Regions from separate parts of the Couchioplanes caeruleus genome, predicted to be linked through region 2. Evidence: riboswitches for the same ligand, from Rfam matches in the RefSeq annotation. Region 2 holds a riboswitch; the other holds the start of a gene.
What was found. A riboswitch is a leader RNA that binds a small molecule or an ion and turns the genes downstream of it on or off. The one in region 2 is predicted to bind glycine.

Region 1: another riboswitch for glycine. It lies ahead of EDD30_RS24500 (L-serine ammonia-lyase); the one in region 2 lies ahead of gcvP (aminomethyl-transferring glycine dehydrogenase).

Annotation. Positions count from the first base shown of each region.
Region 1 covers NZ_RJKL01000001.1:5,476,785-5,486,944, forward strand. The annotation lists gene EDD30_RS24485 (S8 family serine peptidase) at 1-1,445, shown strand, start outside; gene EDD30_RS24490 (hypothetical protein) at 1,642-2,211, shown strand; gene EDD30_RS24495 (S26 family signal peptidase) at 2,214-2,819, shown strand; glycine riboswitch at 2,859-2,952, shown strand; gene EDD30_RS24500 (L-serine ammonia-lyase) at 3,077-4,387, shown strand; gene EDD30_RS24505 (hypothetical protein) at 4,436-4,795, shown strand; gene EDD30_RS24510 (hypothetical protein) at 4,809-5,423, opposite strand; gene EDD30_RS24515 (hypothetical protein) at 5,925-6,227, opposite strand; gene EDD30_RS24520 (hypothetical protein) at 6,256-6,609, opposite strand; gene EDD30_RS24525 (hypothetical protein) at 6,701-7,645, opposite strand; gene EDD30_RS24530 (hypothetical protein) at 7,654-7,854, opposite strand; gene EDD30_RS24535 (hypothetical protein) at 8,479-8,721, opposite strand; gene EDD30_RS24540 (glycosyltransferase family 4 protein) at 8,761-9,969, opposite strand; gene EDD30_RS24545 (hypothetical protein) at 9,976-10,160, opposite strand, start outside.
Region 2 covers NZ_RJKL01000001.1:167,315-177,474, forward strand. The annotation lists gene EDD30_RS00775 (hypothetical protein) at 1-223, opposite strand, end outside; gene EDD30_RS00780 (nucleotidyltransferase domain-containing protein) at 355-1,113, opposite strand; gene EDD30_RS00785 (nucleotidyltransferase domain-containing protein) at 1,110-1,778, opposite strand; glycine riboswitch at 1,838-1,931, shown strand; gene gcvP (aminomethyl-transferring glycine dehydrogenase) at 2,005-4,809, shown strand; gene EDD30_RS00795 (DUF5999 family protein) at 4,955-5,155, opposite strand; gene EDD30_RS00800 (chorismate-binding protein) at 5,278-6,528, shown strand; gene def (peptide deformylase) at 6,577-7,071, shown strand; gene EDD30_RS00810 (class I SAM-dependent methyltransferase) at 7,068-7,730, shown strand; gene EDD30_RS00815 (NUDIX hydrolase) at 7,714-8,151, opposite strand; gene EDD30_RS00820 (alanine racemase) at 8,151-9,296, opposite strand; gene EDD30_RS00825 (IucA/IucC family protein) at 9,283-10,160, opposite strand, start outside.

The DNA of each region.
Region 1 (10,160 bases), 5.3 Mb from region 2:
CGGCGATCCTGGCCGCGCGCCCCGAGTTCCACGTCGACATCGACCACCCGCTGCGGCACGGCGAGCAACTGCCAGTGCCCCCCACGGTCCCGGGCACGGGCACTCTGGACCAGTCGCTGTCGGTGCGGTTCCGCGTCCGCGACGAGCGCGACGAGCCGCTGCGCGACGCGGTGGTCTACGTGCACGGCGGCCTCTACCCCGTCGTGGGCCGCACCGACGCCGACGGCGCCGTCGAGCTGACCGTGCCGGCCGAGTCCCTCGAGGCCGTACGCGGCGTCTTCGTACGCCCGCGGTCCGACTGCTGGAGCACGATGCTGAAGTCGCCGTCCCTGTCGGCCACCGAGGCGAACCCCGTGGTCTGCCGGCGGCTCGACACCGCACCCCGCGAGCTCACCGCCGACGGCTGGGCCCGGCGCGCGATGAACTTCGACCGGCTCCCACCGACCTATCGCGGCCACGGCGTACGCATCGCGGTGATCGGTTCGGGCGTCGACGCCGGACGCCTCGGCGCCGCCGAGGGCGTCATGTCCGGGATCAACGTCGTGGGCCAGGATGAGAAGGCCTGGGACCAGGACGCGATCGGACGCGCCACGCACGCCGTCGCGCTGATCACCGGATCCGACGGTGACCAGGCCGGAGGCCTGGCCCCCGAGGCGGAGGTGCACGTCTGCCGGGTCCTGCCCGGCCGGCTCAGCGACCTCATCGAGGCGCTTGACTACTGCATCGCCCAGGAGGTCGACGTCATCGACCTCGGCGTCTACACCGAGGGCGCGGCCGGGCTGGTGGCGTACAAGCTGGAGGAGGCCCGGCAGGCCGGCATCCTCTGCGTGGCGGCGGCCGGTGACACCGGCGGACCGGTCACGTTCCCCGGCACGCTCGCCCCGATCTTCACCGTGGGGGCCGTCGGGCAGTTGGGCACGTACCCGCCGGAGAGCCACCATGCCACCCAGCAGAGCGGGATGCCGACCCGGGAGGGCTTCTTCGTCGCCCGGTCTAGCTGCACGGGCCGTGAGGTGGACGTGTGCGCGCCGGGCGTCGCGGTGATCTCCGCGGTCGGCCCCGAGGGCCGGGCGGCCTTCGACGGCACTCCGATCGCGGCGACCCACGTCGCCGCGCTGGCGGGGCTGGTCCTCGCCCACCACCCGGACTTCCGGTACGGCTTCGGCATGCGCGGACCGGCCCGGGTGCACCGCCTCACGCAGTTGATCAAGTCGAGCTGCCGGCCGCTGCCGGGTGCGGACCCGTACCGCTGCGGCGCCGGGCTTCCGGACGCGGCCGTCGCGGTCGGGCTGGTCCCGCAGTGGGCGCCGTACGGCATGTCGGAGGCCCCGGGCGTCCCGTTCGACGCAGCCGCCTCGGCAGCCACGGCATCCCCACCGGCCGCGATGACGCTCGTGGCGGCCATACGGGCGGCCGGCTACCTGCTGCCCGACCCCGATGAGTGACGGCTGACAGTGCGACCGGAGGCCGCCGGGTGGACGCGAGTCCGCCCGGCGGCCTCGCCGTCTCACCGCTCGCAGAAGTTCCTCCAGCCTTGCCGCGGATTTGACGGCGGCTTGAGTCCCGGTTGAGGGAGCGGGCCGAACTACTCCTCTGACAGCGAGAGATGGCCGGTGCGCCGGTCGGTGAGAGGAACACAAGATGCAGTTCCGCGGAACGAAGATGCTGGCGGTGGCGCTCACGGTGACCGGCGGAATCGCGATCAGCTCCGGCGTCATGTGGCAGGCCTCCAGCGCGGCTTTCACGGCGAACACCGGCAACAGCGCGAACACCTGGAATGCGGGTACGGTCGAACTCAGCGACGACGACAACGGCTCGGCGATGTTCTCGCCCACCAACCTGCGGCCCGGTTCGACCGGCGAGAAGTGCATCAACGTCTCGTACACCGGCAGCCTCGCGGCCACGGTGAAGCTGTACGGCACCGCCGTCTCCGGCGATCTCGCCCCGCACATCGACCTGGTGATCGAGGAGGGCAGCGGCGGCGGCTACGGCACCTGCACCGGCTTCACCCCGTCGGGCACCGCCTACACCGGCACGCTGGAAAACTTCGGCGCCACCAAGAACAACTTCGCGAACGGCGTCGGCACGTTCGCCCCGGCATCGGCCGACAACAAGACCTACCACATCACGTACACGTTGAACGCGTCCACGCCGGACATCAAGCAGGGTACCTCCGCGGCGGCGACCTTCACGTGGGAAGCGGCGAGCTGACCATGACCACCCTGTCCGCACCGGCCGGATGGGCCGGAACCCACCAGCCGGCCGGACGCCGCCGGTCGAGCGGACGCCGCACCGTCCCGCCGGGCCTGCCGTCGCTGCTGCTCCGGTTCGTCGCCATCGCCATCCTGGCGGCCGTGGGCGCGCTCGTGGCGTGGAGCTCGGTGCCGGCGATCTGGGGCTGGACCCCGGTCGCGGTCGTCAGCGAGTCGATGAGCCCGTCCCTGCACCGCGGTGACGTCGCCGTCACCTCGGCCCCGCCGGAGAACTGGACGCCGATCGTCGGCCAGGTCGTGGTCGTTCCCGACCCCCAGCACCCGGGCCAGACCCGCATCCACCGCATCTCCGGCATCGACGAGAACGGCCTGCTGATCACCCGCGGCGACGCCAACGGCAGCGACGACAGCTTCCGTACGGCACCCGACCAGGTCAAAGGCATCGGTCGCCTGCTGATCCCCGGGGTCGCCCTGGCGACGCTGGACATGCGGGAGGGCGACCCCGCGATGTTCGTGGCCCAGACGGTCGCCGTGCTCGGCGCGGTCGCCCTCGTTCTGCGACCGGCCCGCCGGGCGACGCCCGACGGACTTGACGGCTCGCGGTAAGGCTTCTACGGTCGGCCCACAACTGAAGATCGCGCTGCTCGAGCCCTGGCGGGAGAGCACCCGACCCGGTCGGGACGCCGAAGGAGCAACCCCTCCCCGAGAATCTCTCAGGCACAGATACCGCCAACGGCGAGGCGACTCTGGAAAGCCGGGACCACCCTAGGACCCGCACCCACGGTGCAAACCGCCTCGCGGCGGTGAAGCTCTCAGGTATAGATGACAGAGCGGGGAGGGTCATCTGCGACCAGGGAGCCTTCATGGCGGTCAGCGCCTTCGACCTCTATTCCATCGGGATCGGTCCGTCGTCCTCACACACGGTCGGCCCGATGCGGGCTGCGCGACTCTTCGCGGCCGCACACCCCGGCGCGTCCCTCGTGCGGGTCGAACTGTTCGGCTCGCTCACCGCGACCGGCCGCGGTCACGGCACCGACGGCGCGATCCTGTTGGGCCTCGAGGGTGAGGATCCCGCCGTCGTCGACCCCGACCGGGCCGCTGTGCGCGTCGAGGAGATCCGTACCGACGGCAAGCTGCTGCTCAACGGCGCCCGGCCGGTCTCCGTCGAGTTCGTCCGGCACCGGCGCAGCCTGCCCTACCACCCCAACGCCCTGCGGTTCAGCGCCGACGACGGCCCCGAGGTGACCTACTACTCGGTCGGCGGTGGGTTCGTGGTCGAGGAGGGGGCGAGCACCGATCCGGACGCGACCGTGCTGCCGCATCCCTTCGCCACCGGCGACGAGCTGCTGGAGATCTGCCGGCGGGAGGGCACCTCGGTCTCCGGCGTGATGCTCGCCAACGAGCGCGCCTGGCGCACCACCGACGAGATCCACGACGGCCTGCTGCACATCTGGGAGGTCATGCGCGGCTGCGTCGCGCGCGGCCTGCGGACGGACGGCGTCCTGCCGGGTGGCCTGCGGGTACGCCGGCGCGCCCCGGCCCTGCACGCCGAGCTGATCCGGCGCCAGGACTCCGACCCTCTGCACGTCATGGACTGGGTGAACCTCTTCGCCCTCGCCGTCAACGAGGAGAACGCGGCCGGCGGGCGGGTGGTCACCGCGCCGACCAACGGCGCGGCCGGCATCGTCCCGGCGGTGCTGCACTACTTCACCCGGTTCGTGGCCGGCGCCGACGACGAGGGTGTGGTCCGCTTCCTGCTCACCGCCGCCGCGATCGGCATCCTCATCAAGGGCAACGCGTCGCTCTCCGGGGCCGAGGTCGGCTGCCAGGGCGAGGTCGGCTCCGCCGCGGCGATGGCGGCCGGCGCGCTGTGCGAGGTGCTCGGCGGCACCCCGGAGCAGGTGGAGAACGCGGCCGAGATCGCTCTGGAGCACAACCTCGGGCTCACCTGCGACCCGGTCGGCGGGCTGGTGCAGATCCCGTGCATCGAGCGCAACGCGATCGCCAGCGTCAAGGCGATCAACGCGGCGCGGCTCGCCCTCAACGGCGACGGCGATCACCGGGTCAGCCTCGACACCGCGATCCGCACGATGCGCGACACCGGGCGCGACATGTCGAGCAAGTACAAGGAGACGTCCCGCGGCGGACTGGCGGTCACCGTCGTCGAGTGCTGATTCGTCGGATAGGGTGCAATTTGCACTCGCCGACCTGGAGCGGAGACGGTGAAGGTAGATCTGAAGGACCGCCGGATCGTCATCGGCGTCGCGGTGGCCGTCGTGGTTCTCGTCGGACTCGCCATCGGCCGCTCCGCTCAGGACGCGGGCCCGGGCCGGCTCGACGACGGCGCGGAGAGGGCCTGCACCGCCTTTGCCGCAGGCTACGCAGATGCCGGCACCAAGACGGCCCGCCTGTCCCTCGCCGACGAGGTCGGCAAGCGGGCGGCCGACAGCGGGAACGCGCGGATCGCGGAGCGGGCCACCGCGCTGGGCCGCAGCGCGAACGAGACCGCCACCGCGTGGAAGGCGGACGCCACCGCCTTCACCCAGGCCTGCCGGGACGCCGGTTGGAGCTCGACGGGCTGACCGGCGACCCCGGTCAGGGGCGGCGGGCCTCGCCGGTGATGCGGACCGGCACGGTGAAGACGGCGCCGCGGCAGGCCTCGTCGGCGTCGGCCGCCATCCGGAGCGCGCCGGGCACGGTGAAGACGGCCACGTCGTTGCGGGCGACCTCCCAGCGCACCGCCAGGTCCGGCCGCGCGATGCTGACGCCGTGCCGCTCGCAGCCGTTCTCGCGGTGTTCGTCGTCGGCGATGACGTTTCCGGTGCCCGCCGCGACCGAGGAGACCCGGATGGCGAAGTCGTTGTCGTTCAAGACCGTCACGGTCAGGTCGCCGGTGGAGCCGGGCGCCAGCGGCACGTCGAGGCTGGAGCGTCCCCTCAGTCCCATCTCCACCGAGGCACCCGCCCCGGTCGAGTCGCTTCCCGAGCCGGTGATCTTCCAGTACGCCCACATGGCCCCGGCGTTGACGATGACGGCCGCCACCGCGGCGGCCACCAGGATGCCCCGGGTCCGCGGGTCCAGTCCCCGCCGGCGCGGTATCGCCCGGAAGGCGGGCTCGTCGAGCTCGGGTTCGCTCGCGGCCGGGGGTGCGGTGGTGTCCTCCGCCCGGGTGTCCCCGGGCTTCTCGCTGCTCAGCACGGCTCGCCTCACGAGTCCACACCGGCCTCGGGGGCGGTGCTCACGGAGCGGGGCGTCGCGGTCGGGGCGAGCCGTCTGCGGGACGTACGCATACGGGGCTTCCTTCTGCGAGGTTGCGGGTGTTCCAGCCGGTCGCCTCGCGGCGTCCGGGACGCCGCGTGGTGACACCTACAGTGCCCGATTCGGGGGCTCGCCGAGATCGGCGTTCCGTCTCGCGTTGCCCGCGCATGACTCAGTCAGGACAGCCGGTACGGGCTAATTCCTCCGGGGGAGCGGCGGTCGTCGCGCCGATCTTCGCAAGGTGCGCCGCTATGCCCGGCGATGACGATTGACCAGCGGTTACATGGCTGTTAACACCAAGAATCGGGGCGGGCAAACGTGAGCCCCGGTGGCGAACGTGGCTCGTCTCGCGGCGACCCTCCCGCGACCGGGCCGGCCCGCTCAGCGGCTCCCGGAGCGACGTCGGCGCCGGCCCGCTCAGCGGCTCCCGGAGCGACGTCGGCGCCGGCCCGCTCAGCGGCTGCCGGAGCGGCGCCGGCGCCGGCCGCCCGGCAGAGGCGCCGGCTCGGTCTGGATACGGCGGCGCGCGTGGCCGACGACGTGCTGCCGGTCCAGGTCGCACCCGCCGGGGGTGTGCTGGCGCCTGCGGATGGCCAGGTCGAACATGGAGTTGGACGCTTGGTCGTAGCCGGTGCGGTAGTCCTCCTCCCGGTCCAGTCCCTGCTTGTACCACTGGTGGATGCGTCCGGTCGCGTACCTGCTGGCGACGACGAAGGCGAGCGCGAACAGCGCTTGGATGATGCTGTTGCCAGGCACTGTCGTGACTCTGCTTCCTTCCGTGGTGTCAGACCTGGTGGTGCAGCAGGCGGGCGGTCTCGCGGCGCTCGGCGTGGACGTCGGTGGCGGTGCGGGCGGGCAGGTGGTGCCGCGGGACGACGGCGCGGACCTGAGCGGGCGCTGGGCTCGCCGCTGCGGTCGGCGCGGCCGAGGCCGCGGCAGGCGCGGACCCCACCGGGTGGTTGCGGACGGCGAGTTGGAACAGCGTGCGCGACGCCTGGTTGCAGCCCTTCCGGTACGCCAGATCGCGGTTGAAGCCATGCCGGTACCACTGGTGCACCCGCCGGGCCACGTACGCGGTGAAGATGACCGTGGCAACCGAGAGGGCGAGCTGGAGGGCGATGGAACCGGCTGGTGTCATGTTTCAGATGTTATTAGTTGCTGCAGGGAAAGTAAGCCGTCTGTAACGGCAGTACGGGCATACGCCCAGGCGCCGCGAATTGACTGTTTGTTCACGGTGTTTCGCGTGACACGACCAGGCTTTTATGAACTTCGACGGACTTCTGGTCAGCCGTCTCCTCCTCGGCCACCGGCATCTCCGAAGGGGACGGCTGGTGATCCGTCGGCGGCTCCACCGGCGCCGCCGTCGTACCCTGCTCGGGCTCCGGCGGTGCCGGCGGCACGATCGCGGGGGCCGGCTCCGAATCCGTCGGCACCGGCACCGGCGCCGGAGTCGCCGGCCCGGCCACCGCCCCGGCGTCGTCGGCCGCACCGGCACCCGCCGGCGCGGCCGCGCCGGAACCGAGCGGGGGCGGCACCCGGCCATCCCCGGCACCCGGCAGGACGACCACGCCGTCGACCACCACCGGCGCGGGCTCGCCCGGAAGCGGGATCGGCGGGCTGTGCCGGCCGGCCGGTCCGGTCCAGAAAGCACCGTGGGCCGCCACGACGGAGTACGTCACGAGACAGCCGGCCCGCGGATGCTCGTCGACACAGCTATGGCGATCGACCGGTATGTCGCAGGCGAGCTGCGTGACCGGTCCGAGGTGGCGACTCACGAGATACCGCTGCACCGGCGTATCCGCGGCGATCTCGACCCGGTCCCACTCGATCCGTGGTCCCCGCACGAGCAGACCGTCCGCGGTGCTCCGCGGCTCGCCCCCGGGCAGCGTCGCGGCCGGCGCCTCCACGAGCGCCGCACCGGCGATCGGCAGCCGGTACCGCAGGAAGCGATACACAGCCCTGACTCCTGACATGCTCACGCCGACGTCGCAGGGCCGCGGGCGGACGCCGATGGAGTTCTTCGGCACCTTCCACGACACGGCCAGCACGTCGGCGCTGACGAGCACCCCGGTCTGCAGGCAACCGGCGTCGCGGTGCGCCGGGTCGGCCGTCACTCTCCCACCGCCGGGGCTGATGGAGGTGATCCGCACCGGGAAGTCGTTGCGGTTGGTCACCGTCACGGTCAGCCGGCCGACGCACCCGGATACAGCGGCTCGCTGGTGTCTGAGCGGCCCTGCAGTTCGAGCTCCACGGCGGAGCCGGCGACGTCGACGCCAGTGCCCGCTCCGCCGAGCCTCCAAGCGGCCCAGGCCGCGCCGGCCGCACCGAGCGCGACGACGGTGGTGACGACAACGGTGGTGGACCGCCTGTTGAACACACGCATGCGCGCTTGTCCTCGTGCGAACGGGAAGATGTGGCTCCGGCCGCCGGGACACGGCCGGAGCCACGGGGAATGAATTGCCGGGCGCCCTCCGGTGGAGGCGGAACGGGCGCGGCACAACATTCCCGGACGAAGGGCAGAAACGTGATCGGATGTCCGTGCGGCATTCCCGCCGGATGAAATCCCGCTTCTGCGCTCACCGGTTTGCCCCGTTCGAGGTACGGCGCCGCACGTGCGGCATCGGCCGTCGATGCGCGGCCGCCGGCGTTCCACACTGCACAATCCCGTCACCAGCGACGACATGCGGCTACCACCTTCCTCGGTCGATCTTCAAATCGGTGTCGATCACGCTCCGTCGCTGCCTGCCGGGTTCGTAGACGGCAGTCGCACGATGCCGGTCGACCGGCGGTGAATCGGCGGTGCATGATGTCTCCCGATCGCCCGGCGCGGCGTCTCCGTTGGGGAGACGCCGCCTCTTCGCAGGTAGGACGGCGTCTCGTAAAGAAAACGCTACGGAGACGCGGCCGGAGATCGGGCCTTCGTGCGGTGAATTCCGGGTTTTGATCATTACCCTGCGTCCGGTCGGATGAGCCCGGGAGAGTGATGCCGGGGACCCGGCCACGGCGCTCAGACGCCGACCGTGGCGGACCGACGGCCCTGGCGTGCGGACCATCGCTGCGAGATCTCGGCCAGGTCTCCCTGATACCGGTGCGAGCGGTGGATCAGGTCGCGCCGGGTGTCCGGGTGCAGCAGTCGCTCGATGACCGGCGCCGCGCCGGCGGCGGAGAAGGCGCCGTACTCACACCAGGCGTCCGGCTGGCCGACGCCGGCCATCACGCCTTCGGTCTTGCGCGTGAGATTGCCGCGCAATATCACGCCTTGCTCTCGCGCTTGGCTCAGGAGATCGGTTCAGCTCGGGCGCCCGGCGAGGCGCCGGGCTGTCGCCGTCCTTCCGGACGTGCGGCCCAGTAGCTCGTCGAGGAGCCGCACATAGGAAACGATCTGCCCGTCCAACGTGTGGCGTCGCTGGACATGCGCGATTCCCCCTGCACCCAGTCGGGTACGCAGCTCGCAGTCGGCAAGCAGGGCGCTGAGGTGCCGGCGCAGCGCCGCGACGTCGCCGGCGGGGGCGAGCAGGCCCGTCCCACCGTCCACAACGGCCTCCGGCACCCCGGCCACCCGGTATCCGACCACCGGGACTCCGCAGGCCTGCGCCTCGAGCATGCCCAGCGGCATCCCCTCCACCAACCCGGCGTGCACGAGCACGTCCGCGGCGCGGAAGATGTCCGCCACGTCGGACCGCCTGCCGGCGAAGGTGACCTGGGAGCCGAGCGTCTCCCGGGCGAGCTCGCGCATCTGCCGGGCGTACTCGGGGTAGCTCGAGGTGACCCCCACGATCGCCAGATGCCAGCCGGGCCGGCCACGATGCGGCGTCATCGCGGTGATGATGTCCTCGATGCGCTTGTCCGGGTCGATGCGCGTGACCGCCACGACGAGGACGTCGTCCGGTGCGGCTCCCAGGCCTGCGCGGACGCCGGCGTCGGCGGCACCGGGCCGGAAGATCGCGGTGTCGACACCGTTGGCGATGACCGTCACTCTCGACCGGGTGCGCAGCGACAGCCCCGCGGCGACGGCCCTGCTCACGGCGACGCTCGCGTCCGCCGTCCGCACCGCCGCGGCGCGCAGCACGGCTCCGAACCGGTGGGGCATCTCCTCGTGCAGGTGCAATACGGCGGGCCTGCCGGCGGCCCGAGCGGCCAGCGCCGCGTCGAGGTGGATCGCGTGCCCGTTGGCGTGCACCGCGTCGCAGCCCGACGAGGTGATCGCGTCCCGGATCAGGGCGCGGGTACGCCAGAGCTGCGCGCCCTCACGCAGCATCGCCCGCGCGCTGAGTCTGCCCCGGTGGCCGTCGCTGCGTACCGACCGGACGATCGGCAGCGGCAGCGCGATGTGCGGCAGTCCCGCGGCCTTCCACGCCTGCGCAAGGTCCAACTCCGGCGGCCCGGCCAGGGTCATCTCGACACCGTGGCGCGCCAGTCGGGGTGCCATCCGCAGCAGATAGGCCTGGGCACCCCATACACCCACCGCCTGGTCGAGCACCAACAGTCGCAGGGGCACCGTGAATCACACTCCAAGGTTCTCGATCGCGGGGCGGGGCGAGTCGCGGCCGTTCAGCACGGCGATGGGATCCGCCGCCATGAGCGTCAGCGCGTGCCCGATCCGTCCGGTGTCCAGGACGCCCGCGTGGAAGCTCGCGGATAGATGTACGGCTCGGCCGGTCTCGGTCACCGCGAAGGTCAGTCCCTGCG
Region 2 (10,160 bases):
CGTCGATGCGGATCGCCTCGCGGAGCACGTTCTCGTACATCCACAGCAGCATCGTGTGCTCGCCGAGGTCGAAGGCGCGGTGGGGGTGCCACCAGAGGCGCAGCGGCAGCTCGACCAGGCCGCGGGTCGGACCGGTCAGCTCGGCGAGGGTTCCGGCGACCAGCACGGGCCGGTGCGGACGCGCGAGATGGACGACCGGGTCGTCGAGCGCGCGGGTGGACATGGGGACCAGCGTAAACGCCGGCCGGCACCGCCGGGTAACCCCTAGGTTCCTAGGATGCTCTACACGCGGAGCGCCACCTCACCCCGAAACACGACGGCTACGCCGACTGCCGGACAAACAGCCGGGTCGGGTCAGTCTCCGGAGACCGAGCCGGAGAGGCGGGCGCGGACCACCAGTTGGTGCAGCGCCTCGACCGCCTCCGGGTCGGCGTGGTCCGGCAGGGTCGAGGACTCCCGGGCGGTCTCGAGCTCGGCACGCAGCCGGCTCACGTCCTCCGCCACCGCCTCGCGAAGATGCGGCGGGAAGGCGCCGTGCTCCGCCGCGCGCTTCATCGCGATCAGCTCCGGCACGTACGGCAGGTCGCAGAGCGCGCCGAGGTCCGCGACCACCTCGCCGGTGCGCATGAGGTGGATGCCGGTGTGCAGGACGCGCAGCGTGTACAGGGCGGGCTTGAGCTCGCCGGTCTTGGCGAACAGCCGTTCCTGGGTGGCGGCGAAGCCGAGGTAGTGGTGGGCGTGGTGCCGGGTGATCATCGCGGGCGCGAGCGCGATCAGTTCGCGGTGCACCGCCGAGGTCTTGACGACGAGCGGGGACAGCAATTGTTCGAGGACATAGCCGTTGCGGCTGTGGAACAGGCGGGCGAACTTGAGCAGGTCGTGGCTGACCACGTCGAGCTCGACCCCGTCGCGCAAGCTGTCGGTGTTGATCGTTTCGGGGCCGGTACGCAGGCCGACGACGTCGGCCGCGGGCAGGAGGTGGCTCCCGCGCAGGTCGAGGTCGCTGTCGACGGAGGCGAAGCCGTAGAGGTGGGCGCCGCTGACCGTGACGAAGACGGTGGGATGGGGCAGGGCCACGGCTTCCGCGGCCCAGGCGGGCACGTCGACGGTCATGTCAGGCCTCTTTCGCGTACGCCGGTCAGCAGGGCGTCGACGCCTGCGCGGTCGGGCTCGTCCGGCAGGGTGGTGGCGGCCTCGGCCTCGGCCAGTTCGGCTTGCAGGTCTTCGGACCACGAGACCACGGATTCCCAGCTCTCACCACCGGTTTTGATCCGCAGGAGGCGCTCACGCAGGGGGCTGACATCGACGAGGATCTCGCCGGTGCGCAGGACGTGGGCGCCGGCGTGCAGCAGGCGGATCATGTGCATGGCCTGTTTGTGGTTGGTCTCGCCGGTGCGGGCGCGCCGGGAAGCGACGCGTTTGAGCTGGTCGCGGGCGTACCCGCCGTACGTCTGGGCGACCTTGCGGGAGAGGAAGGCCGTGCGGGCCGCGCGCAGCTCGTGGCCGTCGGGGGTGGCGTGTTCGATCAGGGGTGACCAGAGCACTTCCAGGACCGTCGGGTTGGCCTGGAGGGCGAGGGTGCAGAAGCGTTCGATCTCCCAGGAGAACTGTTCCTCGCGCGGGCCGTCGAGGTGGGTGGGCGGCTTGTCGAGGTGCCAGAACGCGCGGGTCGGCGCGGCGAAGACGCCGCGGCGGTCGTGGTCGGAGTCCGGGTCGTCGAGGCCGTACGCGCGGGAGCCGACCACCACCGCGAGGATGGTGTGGGGCGGATAGGTCACATGCCACAGCCTAGGTGGAGTGACCGGGACAACCCCGCTGGTAGGTTGTCCGCAGCCGTACCACCCACGCGGGAGAGACCGCCGGTTCGCCGGTGGCGCCGAAGGGGCAAATCCTCCCCGGAACCTCTCAGGCAAAAGGACCGCGGGGGCAGGCGACTCTGGAGTGCGCTCGTGGGTATGACAGAGGGGGAGGTTGCCCGTCGACCTCGTTGCCTCTGGAGCCGCCATGACGTTCGCACTTCGCCACATCGGTCCCGATCCGGACGCGCAGACCCAGATGCTCAAGGCCATCGGGTACGCGTCGCTGGACGCGCTGATGGACGCCGCGATCCCGGAGGTGATCCGCTGGCACGGCACGCTGGCGCTGCCGCCGGCCGCCTCCGAGGAGGAGACGATCGCCGAGCTGCGGGAGATCGCCGGGCGTAACGCGGTCACCACGTCGATGATCGGGCTGGGCTACTACGGCACGGTGACGCCGGCGGTGATCCGGCGCAACGTGATGGAGAACCCGGCGTGGTACACGGCGTACACGCCGTACCAGCCGGAGATCAGCCAGGGGCGCCTGGAGGCGCTGCTGAACTTCCAGACGATGGTCACCGACCTGACGGGCATGGCCACGGCGAACGCGTCGATGCTGGACGAGGGCACGGCGGTCGCGGAGGCGATGACGCTGGCCCGTCGGTCGTCGAAGAGCAAGAGCAACGTGTACGCGGTGGATGCGGACACGCTGCCGCAGACCCTGGCGGTGCTGCGGACCCGGGCGGAGCCGCTGGGCATCGAGCTGCGCCTGGTGGATCTGGATGCGGGCGGGGAGCTGCCGGCGGAGTACTTCGGGCTGCACCTGCAGTATCCGGGTGCCTCCGGCGCGGTGCGCGACCACGCGCCGCTGGTCGAGGCGGCCCACGCGGCGGGTGCGCTGGTGACGGTGGCAGCGGATCTGCTGGCGCTGGCGTTGCTGCGGGCGCCGGGTGAGATCGGGGCGGACATCGCGGCCGGGACGACGCAGCGGTTCGGCGTGCCGCTGGGCTTCGGCGGTCCGCACGCCGGGTATCTGGCGGTGCGCGCCGGGCTGGAGCGTTCGCTGCCGGGCCGGCTGGTCGGCGTGTCCCGGGACGCGGACGGTGCCCCGGCCTACCGGCTCGCCCTGCAGACGCGGGAGCAGCACATCCGCCGGGAGCGGGCGACGAGCAACATCTGCACCGCGCAGGTCCTGCTGGCGGTCATGGCGAGCATGTACGCGGTCTACCACGGCCCGCGAGGACTGCGGGCGATCGCGCAGCGGGTCCACGATCACGCGCTGGCGCTGGCGGGTGGCCTGGCGGCGGCGGGTGTCGAGGTGGCGCACGCGGCGTTCTTCGACACGGTGACCGCGGTGGTGCCGGCGCGGGCGGCGGCCGTGGTCGCGGCCGCGGCCGAGGCGGGCATCGATCTGCGCTTCGTCGACGAGGACCGGGTGTCGGTCTCGTGCGACGAGACGACCACGGCGGCGGTCGTGGCGGACGTCCTGGCGGCCTTCGGTGCCGCGCCGGCCGTGGCCGCGCAGTGCGGTGCGCGCCCGCTCGCGCGCACGACGGACTACCTGACCCATCCGGTGTTCTCGACGCACCATTCGGAGACGGCGATGCTGCGCTACCTGCGCCGGCTGTCCGATTCCGACTATGCGCTGGACCGGGGCATGATCCCGTTGGGCTCGTGCACGATGAAGCTGAACGCGACCACGGAGATGGAGCCGGTCACCTGGCCGGAATTCGCGGACATCCATCCGTTCGCGCCGGCGTCGCGGACGGCGGGCTACGAGGCTCTCGTCGCGCAGCTCGAGGCCTGGCTGGCGGAGATCACCGGTTACGACGCGGTGAGCGTGCAGCCGAACGCGGGTTCGCAGGGTGAGCTGGCGGGCCTGCTGGCGATCCGGGGCTACCACCGCGCCCGCGGGGACGTGCATCGCGACGTGTGCCTGATCCCGTCGAGCGCGCACGGCACGAACGCGGCCAGCGCGGTGATGGCGGGCATGCGGGTGGTCGTGGTGGCCTGCGACGACAACGGCAACGTGGACCTGGCCGACCTGGACGCGAAGATCGCCAAGCACCGTGACGCGCTCGCCGCGATCATGGTGACGTACCCGTCGACGCACGGCGTGTACGAGCGGGGCATCGCGGAGCTGTGCGGCAAGGTGCACGACGCGGGCGGGCAGGTCTACGTCGACGGCGCGAACCTGAACGCGCTGGTCGGGTTCGCCCGCCCGGGCAAGTTCGGCGCGGACGTGTCGCATCTGAACCTGCACAAGACGTTCTGCATCCCGCACGGCGGCGGCGGCCCCGGCGTGGGTCCGGTGGCGGTGCGCTCGCACCTGGCGGAGTTCCTGCCGGGTGACCCGCTGGAGCCGGGCGATCACCATGCGGTGTCGGCGGCGGCGCACGGTTCGGCGGGGATCCTGCCGATCTCGTGGGCGTACCTGCGGATGATGGGGCCGGACGGCCTGGCGCAGGCGACGTCGGTGGCGGTGCTGGCGGCGAACTACGTGGCGGTGCGCCTGCGCGAGCACTACCCGGTGCTGTACGCGGGCAACGAGGGCCTCGTCGCGCACGAGTGCATCCTGGACCTGCGGCCGATCACGAAGGCGACGGGCGTGTCGGTGGACGACGTGGCGAAGCGGTTGATCGACTACGGCTTCCACGCGCCGACGATGTCGTTCCCGGTGGCGGGCACGCTGATGGTGGAGCCGACCGAGAGCGAGGATCTGGCGGAGCTGGACAGGTTCTGCGCGGCGATGATCGCGATCAAGGGTGAGATCGACCGGGTGGCGGCGGGGGAGTGGCCGCGGGACGACAACCCGTTGCACCACGCCCCGCACACGGCGGCGGCGGTGTCGGCGGACGAGTGGCCGCACGCGTATCCGCGGTCGCTGGCCGGGTTCCCGGAGGGTGTGGACCGGGCGGCGAAGTACTGGCCGCCGGTGCGTCGCATCGACGGTGCCTACGGGGACCGGAACCTGGTGTGCTCCTGCCCGTCGCCGGAGGCGTTCGAGGACTGAGATTCGGCGCGCCGGGCCGGTGGGCGTTTTCACCGGCCGGTGTCGCGCCGGAAGACCGGTCCGGGCCGGTGTGCGCGGCGCCGTCGGGCCTGGCCTGGCGGTGTCGCGCCGGGCCGGCCGGCCCTCGGTGTGCGGGAGGGGCCGGTCAGGCGGCGAGGGCGTGCCGGGCGGGGCCGCGGTGTGGTTCGATCTTGCTGCCGTCGGGCAGGAGTTCGCCGGTGTCCTCGAAGAGGATGACGCCGTTGCAGAGCAGGCTCCATCCCTGCTCGGGGAAGGTCGCCACGATGCGGGCCGCCTCGCGGTCCACAGCCTCAGCGGAGGGACAGGTGACTTGGTGCTGGCACATCGAAGGTCTCCGTGTCGGGGGTTGTGTCGTTCTTCACATCAACGGTGGCGAACACTACTCCCATCGGAACGAGTCCGGGTGGAGCGAGTGACGGTGCCCCATTGAGCGAATCCACTGTTCAGATGTTCCACGGCGGCCGTGGATACGACCACTGTGCGACAGCCGCGCCAGCCCTTCCACCGGGTTCTCCGGCCTCCTGCCAGCGTCGTCACCGTCCGTCATGCCGGTACGAGTGGTACCTGAGTGACGGTGGTGACCCTGCTGAGCTTCTGACAGCGTGGCTCGAGGACAACGGACTGCCGGTGCGAAAATTGGGCCGAACGGCCAGTGGTTTTCACCCGTTCGGCGCCGGGACCCCCTGCGGATCGTCACTGTACGTATCGGCCGCGGCCGGTTCGGTGATGGCCGGCGGGGCGTACGGACGGCCGAGCCCAGTGCCTGGAATCCCCGACGTGGTAGCGGTTCTCTACCGGCACGCCGACGGCGACACGCCTCCGCCGGGCCACCTCCCGGCGCTGCCGAGTGGTGACGCTGCGTCGCCACCGGCCGACTGGGCCCTCGGCCCCTGGGAGGACAGCTGGACCCGGCAGGAACACGCACACGCGGTCCGTCAGGTCCGTGCGGCCATCCGCCGGGGGGACGTCTATCAGGTCAACGTCGTAGGGCACATGAGCGCCCCGTACACGGGAGATCCCGGCCCGGCCATACAGCGGGTAACCAAACTGCCCGGCGCGCGGTATGGCGGGATTCTGACAGGGCGGGACTGGGCCATCGCGACGGCCTCGCCGGAGACCCTGGTGGAGGTCCGGGACGGCCGGGTCGTCACGCGGCCCATCAAGGGCACCCGAGCGGCGACCGCCGAGGGCCGCCGCGAGCTGCTCGCCTCCGCCAAGGAGCGGGCCGAGCACGTGATGATCGTGGACCTGGAGCGCAACGACCTGTCCCGGCTGGACGGCGTCGGCCCGGTGCGGGTGGACGAGCTGTTCGCCGTGCGCCGCTGGTCCGGCCTCTGGCAGGCCGAGTCGCAGGTCTCCGCGCCGGTCGAGGGCGACCTCGGCCTGGCCGGGCTGCTGCGCGCGGTGTGCCCGGGCGGCTCGGTGACCGGCGCGCCCAAGCTGGCCGCCCTGGACGTGATCGCCGGGCTGGAGCCGGTCGGGCGCGGCGTCAGCATGGGCGCCCTGGGCTGGGTCGGCACCGACCACCTCGACCTCGGGCTCACCATCCGCACCGCTGCGGTCACCGGCGGCCGGGTGCATCTCTGGGCCGGTGGCGGCATCACCTGGGACAGCGACCCGGAGGCGGAGGTGGACGAGGCGGCCGCCAAGGCGGGCCCCATCCGGTCGGCGCTGGCCGGCAGCGGACCCGGGCAGTAACGAGTGACAGGGCTGCCGGTGCATACCGCTCATCGATAGGATCGGAGTATGACTGTGCGTCCCATCCGGCTCTTCGGCGATCCCGTGCTCCGCACCCCGGCCGAGCCCGTGACCGTTTTCGACGACGAGCTGCGCCGGCTCGTCGCCGACCTGGAGGACACCGTGCGCGAGCCCGGTCGAGCCGGTGTCGCCGCACCTCAGATCGGGGTGGGTCGGCGAGTGTTCTCCTATAACGTCGACGGCGTCGTGGGTCACCTTGTCAACCCGGTCTTGTCCGATCTCGACGGGGAGCAGGACGACGAGGAGGGCTGCCTGTCGCTGCCCGGCATGGGCTTCGCGACGCCGCGGGCGATGACGGTCACCGCGACCGGCTTCGACAAGCACGGCGAGCCGCTGACGATCGCGGGCACCGGCTTCCTGGCGCGGGCGCTGCAGCATGAGACGGACCACCTCGACGGCCGCCTCTACATCGACACGCTGACCGGGGACACCCGTCGCCAGGCACTGCGGGAGCTGCGCCGCACCCGCCCCATGCCGGCATGACCAGCCCCGGGCCGCGGCCGGACCCGACCCGCCTGGCCGCGGAGTCGCTCGCCGCCGGCGACCCGACCGGCTGGTTCGAGCGCCTGTATGTGCAGGCCGGCGCCGGCACGGCCGTGGTGCCCTGGGACGTGCCCGAGCCCAGCCGCTACCTCGCCGAGTGGGCCCGGCGCGGTGCCGTCCCCGCCGCCGGCCGCCGTGCCCTGGTCATCGGGTGCGGCCTGGGGCGCGACGCCGAGTTCCTGGCCGGCCTGGGCCTGACGGTGACCGCTTTCGACATCTCCGCCACCGCGGTGCGCACGGCCCGAGAGCGGCATCCGGACTCGCCGGTCACGTACGTCGTCGCGGATCTGCTCGATCCGCCGGATGCGTGGCGGAGAGCTTTCGACCTGGTCGTGGAGAGCAACAACGTACAGGCCCTGCCGGAGCCGGTGCGCGGCCGGGCGATCGCCGCCGTCGCGCCGATGGTGGCGCCCGGCGGCACCCTGCTGGTGATCGCGGCCGCCACGGCTCCGGCGCACGAGGGCCCGCCCTGGCCGCTGACCCGCGCGGAGGTCGACGCCCTCGGTGCCGGGCTCACCCCGGTGGCGGTGGAGCATCTCAGCGACGCCCGCGATCCGCGCATGGCCCGCTGGCGCGCCGAGTTCAGAGCCGCCGGATGATCTCCCGCAGGTCCGGCGGGTCCAGTCCGGGCAGGCCGGGCAGCTCGTCCAGGTCCAGCCACAGGTGACCGGTCAGGACCTCCCGCTCGTCGGGCAGCAGCCCGTCGCGGCCCAGCGCCGGGCGCGGTGAGCCGAAGCGGGCCAGGAAGAAGTGCTCCGGGCCGGTGAAGCGCCGGCCCTTCCACACGAAGTCGCGCTGCACCTCGACCCAGCGCTCCCGTACGGCCTCCGGATCCAGGCCGGTCTCCTCGGCCAGCTCCCGCCGGGCCGCCTGCCAGTGCGTCTCGCCGGGGTCGAGGCCGCCGCCGGGTGGCTCCCACACCTCGTGCGCGTCGACCGGGTCGCGCCAGTGCAGCAGCAGCACCCGGTCGTCGGCGTCGAGGCAGACGATCCGGGCGGCGGGGCGGTGGATGACGTTCATCAGACCACGATGAACGACGGCGGGGGATGGCGCAGGAACCGGTCGTGCGAGATGTCCCACCCGTACGCGCCGGTGCGGCCGAAGACCAGCACGTCGCCGACGGCCAGCTCCGCCACGCGCCGGTCGCGGGCGAGCACGTCCCGGGGAGTGCACAGCTCGCCGACCACGTCGAGCGTCACGTCGTGCCAGCGCGGGCGGGGCCAGTCGTACGGCCACCGGTCGCGGGCGAGGACGGTGAACGGGTGGCTGTAGCCCCAGGCGGCCGGGAGCCGGAAGTGGTGGGTGCCGCCGCGCAGCACCGCGAACCGGCGGCCGTGCGTGCGCTTGAGGTCGAGGACCTCGGCGGCGTACCAGCCGGCGTCGGCGGCGAGGATGCGGCCGGGCTCGACGATCAGTTCCACGCCGGGCGGCACGGTGACGCCGGCGCCGACGGCGGCCAGGTCGACGGTGGCGTCGCCGAGGTAGTCGACGCCGAGACCGCCGCCGGCGTTGACGGTGCGCAGCGTGAGGCCGTACCGGCGGGCGGTCTCGGTGGACCAGGCCAGCGCGTCGGCGAGGAAGCGGGCGTGCGCGGGGCCGTCGAGGTTGTTCGACACCGCGTGCAGGTGGAACCCGGTGACGCTCACGTGGTCGTGCGGCAGCGCCAGCACCTCGCCGAGCTGCGTCTCGTCGACGCCGAACGGGGTCGGCGCGCCTGTCATCGCGTGGCTGCCGGGCAGGGCGGCGCCGGCGCGGTTGACCCGTACGCAGGCGTCCACGACGACCCCCGCCGCCCGGGCGAGGCGATCCAGCCGGAGCAGCTCCTGACCGCTCTCGACGTTGACTTGCGCGCGTGCGGCGATCGCCGCGGCCAGCTCGGCGTCGGTCTTGCCGGGCCCGCCGACCACGATGCGCCGGGCGCCCGCCGCCCGCGCGAGCTCCAGCTCGCCGCCGGAGGCGACCTCCAAGCCGTCGCAGACGTGGGCCAGGGTCCGCACGACCTCCGGGTGCCCGTTGGCCTTCACCGCGTACAGCAGGGTGGCGAAGGGCAGCGCGGTGCGCACGGCGGCGGCCCGCTCGCGCAGGGACCGCCGGTCGTAGACGTACGCGCACACCGGCGACGGCAGGTCGCGCAGCGCGGCGAGGATCCGCTCAGGAGCCGGCATGCAGCGGATTCTCCACCGGCAGGTATTCGTCCCCGGCGCCGGCCAGCCGCATCCGCACCAGCGCCTTGTGCGGCACGAGCGGGGCGGTGAACGCGGCGTGGTCGGCGCGGCCGGCGTCGCCCGTCGTCTCGTAGGTCTCGTCCACGACGCCGCGCACGATGCGCCAGGCGGCGTCCTCGGGGAGGCCGTGCGACTCGCCGAGACGCAGGACGAGCTCGCCGAGGTGGGCCTGGAAGGCGGTGTATCCGATCTTGGCCCGGAGCACGGCCTCGTCGCGGGTGCCCACCACCGAGCCGGGCCAGAGCGGCACCTCGTGGCCCGCGGCGGCCAGGCGGCCCGGGTGCAGGCGCAACCCGGCGAAGTCGCGGACGGCCAGCCGGTGCGGCACGCCGCCCACGAAGGTGGGCAGGCAGTTCTGCAGATGCGCCTCCAGGGCCACCCCGCGCAGGGTGAGACGCAGCAGCGGCGGCAGCAGCAGCCTCGCGTACGCGTCGAGGAAACCCGCGGCGGCCCGGGCGTCGTCGCGGCGCCCGGTGGTGGCGGCGTACGCGGCGACCAGCCCGGCGGCGAGCACCGGCAGCGCGCCGCCCGCGACGGCCTGTTCGCCGGGTTGGAGCCGGCCGGTGAGCCCGTCACGCAGGATCGCCGACATGTCGCGGTCCGCGGCCGGCACGGCGGCGCCGGCGGTCTCGGCCATGAGCAGCAGCCGGTCGGCGTCCGGGTCGTCGGCGACGAGGCGGTGCAGCAGCGCCGACACGGCCGGGCCGTTGCGGGTGCTGGCCACCGAGATCCCCCGCCGGGTCGAGGTGACCTGGATGTCGAGCGAGAGCTTGAGATAACGGCGGTGGCCGTCGGCCGCGGCCG